DNA from 2 places in the Mesorhizobium sp. M8A.F.Ca.ET.207.01.1.1 genome. Region 1 is predicted to be linked to the other one. Evidence: predicted binding sites of a transcription regulator. Region 1 holds the regulator's gene; the other holds the start of a gene.

Evidence for each region. The regulator LexA, encoded in region 1, represses DNA repair genes until DNA is damaged. The targets are predictions, from matches to a motif close to TGTTCNNNNTGTGTTCNG.
Region 2: the regulator LexA is predicted to act here: its motif matches at 1,795-1,812, upstream of EN850_RS16175 (PA0069 family radical SAM protein).

Annotation. Positions count from the first base shown of each region.
Region 1 is NZ_SRUS01000006.1:403,101-406,215, forward strand. It holds gene EN850_RS20300 (ComEC/Rec2 family competence protein) at 1-1,004, shown strand, start outside; gene lexA (transcriptional repressor LexA) at 998-1,741, opposite strand; gene EN850_RS20310 (GntR family transcriptional regulator) at 2,152-2,925, opposite strand; gene EN850_RS20315 (ABC transporter substrate-binding protein) at 3,080-3,115, shown strand, end outside.
Region 2 is NZ_SRUS01000005.1:136,077-139,191, forward strand. It holds gene EN850_RS16160 (hypothetical protein) at 1-91, shown strand, start outside; gene EN850_RS16165 (hypothetical protein) at 99-1,073, opposite strand; gene EN850_RS16170 (glycosyltransferase) at 1,224-1,736, opposite strand; gene EN850_RS16175 (PA0069 family radical SAM protein) at 1,888-3,042, shown strand.

The DNA of each region.
Region 1 (3,115 bases):
GAAAATTCCTGCTGGCGACAGGTGGATTGGCCATGACCTCCATCATTGCCGGCAGCGCGACGGCGCTGTTTGCCATCTGGCATTTCCAGCGCGTATCGCCGCTCAGCCTGTTCGCCAATCTGGCCGTCATGCCGATCGTGTCGGTGGTCGTCATGCCTTTTGCGGTCCTCAGTTCGCTGGCGATGCCCTTCGGCGCCGACGGCCCGTTTCTCTACGTGATGGGCAAAGGCCTGACAGCGATGATCGCCGTATCGTCATGGATATCGGAGCGCTCGCCAATCGATGGGGTAGGTCTGATCTCGCAGCAATCCGTGCTGCTGGTGGCCGTCGCGCTGGTCATCGCGACGATGGCGACGACCTGGCTGCGGCTCGCGGCACTGCCATTCGCACTTGCCGGTCTGTTGACTGTGTCGGACATACGCACGCCCGACGTGCTGATCTCGGAAGACGCACGGCTGGTCGCACTGCCGATCGGCAATGGCGAACTGGCCGTCAACCGGGAACGTCCGAACGAATTCGCGGCCGACAACTGGAAACGCGCTCTGGTCTCCGAAACAATCGTCAAACCGGAAATGTTCGACAAGGCGGACGGGCAATTCGATATTGCCGCTCCCACCGACCTGCCGCAGGGATCGCCGTTCTATTGCCGCGAAGGCCTTTGCCTTGCCAGGCACCCTTCCGGCGCGATCGTCGCCTATGTCGAGGATCGCAAGAACACCTGGAAAGCCTGCGCCTTCGCCGACCTGATCGTCGTCAATGACGCGACCGCCTATGACGCCTGCCACAATCCGCTGGTTGTCGTCGTCACGAAACGGCAGCTCGCCCGCAAGGGAAGTGCTGCCGTCTTCTTCGATCCCCAGTCGGCCACAACCCCGGCTGTGATCGAATTCGCTGTCGAGGGACCATACCGGCCCTGGCACGAGCAGCGAAAATTCTCACGCGAGGCGAGGGGGCTGCCGCCCTATAAAAAGCCAGACAAGTCCGATGGCAAACCGGCTCAGTAGCGCCTGATCAGCCCGACCAGCTTGCCTTGTACCTTGACTCTGTCCGGCCCGAAAATGCGCGTTTCGTAGGCTGGATTGGCGGCTTCGAGCGCGATCGAGGCGCCTTTACGGCGGAACCGCTTCAGCGTCGCTTCCTCCTCGTCGACCAGCGCCACGATGATTTCGCCCGGACTTGCCGTGTTCGCATTGCGGATGATGACCGTGTCGCCGTCGAAGATACCAGCCTCGATCATCGAGTCACCCTTGACCTCCAGCGCATAGTGCTCGCCGCCCATGATCATATCCGGCGGCACCGAGATCGAATGCGTCTGATGCTGGATGGCATCGATCGGCACACCGGCGGCGATACGGCCCATGACCGGGATGGACACGGCTGAAACCACATCGTCGTCATTGCCGGCCGCGGGCAGACGCGAAGGCGCCGTCGCCGGCTTGAGCTGGCGGCCAAGATTGTTTTGACCAAGGCTGCCCTGGATGACGCTGGGCGAAAATTTCTTTGCCGCGTTCAGGCCGGGCGCGATCGAATCCGGCAGCCGCAGCACCTCCAGCGCGCGCGCCCGATTGGGTAGCCGGCGAATGAAGCCGCGTTCCTCCAGCGCCGTGATCAGGCGATGAATCCCGGATTTGGAGGCAAGATCGAGCGCTTCCTTCATCTCGTCGAAGGAGGGCGGTATCCCGCTTTCCTTGAGCCGTTCGTGGATGAACATCAGCAGTTCATGTTGCTTGCGTGTCAGCATGGCGGCCCCCAAGGCATTGAACGAAGGTCTGAACCAGAATCGAAAAAACAAACCCAGAACAAACACTATCTGTTCCAGTTGTGTTCCGCAACCGTTTAAAGTTTAATGAATTTGTTAAGGCTGCGGATGTTTTTTGTCCGCTACGGCGGGCAGAAGCCGACCTTTTCCGCCATCGGCAGGCCCATTGAAATCGTTATGGTTAATGGCCTGTGGCCCATCCGCTCCCGAGTTTGGCGTCAGCCGTTCGGAAGGCTTTCCCCGGGCGGATTGTATAATTTATCGGTCCGTTATTCGCGGAACGAAACGAAACCAAAACGCCAACGACTGGCAGCTTCGGGGCAGCGATGGACCCAGGCGTCCGGCCCCACTCCGACCAACGCGTGCGAATAGGTGTCGCGGAAGCGCCGGAGTCATCCCGAACCGGCTTTCAAGCTGCCGGCGCGGGCGGCGTATTTGGTCGGGCCGCTGTCTTCGCTGTGGACATAGACGTGCAGGGTGTAGCCGATATGGGCCACCATCAGCGCCTTGGCCCGCTCGACGTCACGATCGAGTGCCGCTTCCATGATCGCGGTATGGTGTTCGATCGCAATCGCTTCGCGCAGCGCCTCCATCGCCTCTTCGTAGCCATCCTTGAGGCCGGCCGCGGCCCGCAATGTCGGCGCCAGACCAAGAAAGCGATGATGCCGGCGCAATTGATCCGAGATCGTCGAGCGGAAACGCAACAGCCAATCGCATGTGGCGGCACTCAGCAGCGCCGCATGGAAAGCCTCGTGATTCTCGTCCCATTTGTCGACCGCCGCATCCGAGGGATCGTCGACCGCGGTTTTGCAACGGGAGAGCCGGTAGTGGGCGGTGACCACGGCATCTTCCCATTCCTTGCCGCCTTTCTCCATCGATTCGAGGAACAGGGGGATCTCGACCACCATCCTGGCGCGCGCCAGGTCCTCCAGTTCGGCCCGCGACACCCGAGCCACGGTAAAACCGCGATTGCTGATGGCGGTGACCAGGCGTTCGGCCTCGAGCCGCGACAAGGCTTCGCGCAATGGCGTCCAGCCGACTCCATAGGTGCCGCGCAGTGCACTCAGTTTGAGCGGGGCGCCGGGCATGAGGCGCGTGGTCAGGATATCGCGCCGCAACAGCTGATAGGCTGCCTCCGTCTTTGTGGAGCTCGTTTGATCCTGCATCGCGGTCCATCCGTCGTCTGGCAGGGGAAAATTATATATGATGTAGGGGCATGGCAAGAATTATATATAATGTTTGACACAAGCCGGCGGACTGACCATGATCGTTTGCAGTAGCCGCGCTGCAAGCGGCGCTGATCAAATCTGGGAGGAAATGATGTTGAAGTCGAAATCCGCTTGGTTGTCGGGTTTG
Region 2 (3,115 bases), on a different contig from region 1:
GGTCCTGGTCGACTTCGACTGGGAAAACAGAGCTGAGCGGCAAGCCAGGCGTCGCCTTCGCTGGATGCCGGTCGAGATGAGCTTCGCCTGACCTGCCTTCAGCGGATGACCGGCTCGCCATGGAAACGACGGCGCGACGGCTTGGAGACGCCGAAGCCAACTTCCATCATCAGCCGTGGCGTGCGTGCCGGCACCGTGCCCATGTGGAAACCGAAGGGGTCTTCGACGAAGCCGAGGCCAGCCTCTCCGGTCAGGGTCACCGGGCTCTGCTCGCCATACACGTCCAGCACATCCTGGGCGGGATGGCCGACGAGAAGGGTGAGTTGATGCCTTATGGCGCGGCGCCTGTGGCTTCCCCTGACATAGACATGCGGACCGGTCTCGGCGTCGACGGGCTTGAGGTAGAAAAAGAATTTCAACATCCGCCAGTCATCGAGATCGAAATGATACTTGCCGAGCGAGGCAAGGTTCTTGTCGGCGTCGGACGCCTCGCCGGTCGGAAAACTCCACCAGACGCGTGTCGTGATCAGTTTCGCCTGGCCGCCGAGATAGTGCGCGGCGATGTCGAGAAGCAGCGGGTCGCGCTGTATGGCGAGTGCCGCCGGGCAGTCGAGGATGCGTTCGAAATAATGGCCGCTCAGCAATGAGCGGCCAAGGCGCTCTTCGGCTTCGGCATGTTCGCCGGGCACGAATTCGAGCCGGCGGTCGAAATTGCCGTAGCAGGGCGTGCGCCGGGCGAAGCTGGCAATCTCCTCGCGGATATCAGGCGGCAGGATCAGCCCCGAGAACAGCCCGTCCGACCGCAACGCGCCGACGACCGCCTCGCGCTGAACGCCCCTGAACATCGTGTCCCCGGCATTGTCGGCCGGACGAGCGCGCTTCGCGCCCAGCCAATGCATCCGGCGCCCGGGCATAGTACGCGCCAGAACGAACATCGGCAGCCAGGCAGGGTTTTCGCGCAGGTCCTTCAGATAGGTCGGGATGCGCACGGCGATGCGGCGCAGCAGGCTGCCATTGCGTGCAATGGCCTCGAGACTGGCAGTGCCGGACTTGTCAGTGGTCGAAAGGTTCATGGGGATCCTTGAGGGTATGATGGCAGCGCCGACGCAATGTCGGAGCCTTCCGTTCCGGCATGACCCAAACCCAATTCACCCGCCTTGTCGGAAAGTTACCCGCGCGTCAGTTTTTGTGCAACGCACAATGGACAGAGCAGCCGCAAAAAATCACCTCTGCCTCGGCGGCGCCGCCCAGATCTCGGCGTCGAGCTTCTTTGTCGCCAGACCGCGCGCCAACGCCTCGGCGCTGCCGGCATTCTTGGACAGAGATGCCGCCTGCCGCTTGCTGATCACTAGGCCGTCGGCGAGCGCACGGTTTGCCGAAAAGACCCGGGCCAGGAACGGCGGACGGCTGCCCCGCGCCCGCGAGAACCGGGCGGCCATTGTCTGCCTGGCGGTATGGGCGACAACCGCGTCGATCCAGCCCTCCACCAGCCTCGCGCCCGGTTCGAGAAACAGCAGCCAATCACCCTTGGCCTGGCGAATGCCGGCGGCGATGCCGCCGCTCCCCACATAGTGGCAGCCAGCATGCTCGGCCACGCGATGCGTGTGGTCGGTGGAGCCGGTGTCGCAGACGACGACATCGCGCACCACGCCCTCGACCGCGCCGCCGATCAGCGTCGCCAGCGTGCGGGCGAGACCCTCCTCGTCATTATGCGTTTCGATGAGAACACTGAGCATCATGAGCCGAATAGCGGAAAGCGCCGACCGACGCCAGTTTTTGCGCCGCACCATAAAAAGTTCTTGCTTTGTTCTCATCAACAAAATAGGAATAATTTCCATGAGCAGAGCGATTCGACAGAACATGGACAGTCCCTGGGAGCGGGCGAAGATGGAACCGATCATGCGCGCCGACATTGCAGCCTTCGGAGCAGGACGAGCCGAAATGGCCAACGCGATGATCGAGCAGAGCGGCATGCGGGTCCGTCCGGACCGCAACCGTGGCCGGTCGGCAGGCATCAATCCGTCCGGCCGGTTCGAACCCGTGAGCCGACATGTCTTCGACGACGGCTGGAGTTCGCTGGAGGAACTGCCCCCGTTCAAGACCGAGGTGCAGGTGGAGAAGCCGCGCACCATCATCACCCGCAACGAATCGCCGGACATCTCCTTCGACCGGTCGATCAATCCCTATCGCGGTTGCGAGCACGGCTGCGTCTATTGCTTCGCGCGGCCGACACACTCGTTCATGGGCCTGTCGCCGGGCCTGGATTTCGAATCCAAGCTGTTCGCCAAGCCGGACGCGGCACGCCTGCTCGACAAGGAGTTGTCGAAGGACGGCTACCAGCCGCGCACCATCGCCATCGGCACCAACACCGATCCCTACCAGCCGATCGAGAAGCAGTACCGGATCATGCGCGAGATCCTCGAAGTGCTGGAGGCACGCGGTCATCCGGTCGGCATCGTCACCAAATCGGCCCTGGTGGTGCGCGACATCGACATTCTGTCGCGCATGGCCGAGCGCGGGCTCGCCAAGGTGGCGCTGTCGGTGACGACGCTCGACCGCATGCTGGCCAGGACGATGGAACCCCGCGCCTCGACGCCGACCAAGCGGCTGGAAGCGATCAGGCAGCTTTCGGATGCCGGCATTCCGGCTTCGGTGATGGTGGCGCCGATCATTCCGGGCCTGACCGACCAGGAGATGGAACGCATCCTCGACTCGGCACACCATGCCGGAGCGCGTGAAGCTGGCTATGTGGTGCTGCGCCTGCCGCTGGAGGTCAGCCCGATCTTCAAGGACTGGCTTCTGCGCCACTATCCCGACCGCTATCGCCACGTCATGTCGCTGATCCGTTCGATGCGCGAAGGCAAGGACTACGATTCGGAATGGGGCAAGCGCATGAAGGGCGCCGGCCCCTATGCCTGGCAGATCGGCCGGCGCTTCGAAATCACCGCCAAGCGGCTCGGCCTCAATGCGGAGCGGCGCACGCTGCGGACTGACCAGTTCGTGGCCGCCGGCAAGGACCAGGAGCAGTTGATGCTGCTCTGAAAATTGAAAATCGCCGCGGCTGTTCATGACCGCTGCGGCCAATAATCCCGTCCGGCCTGCCCCGGCCTGCAGA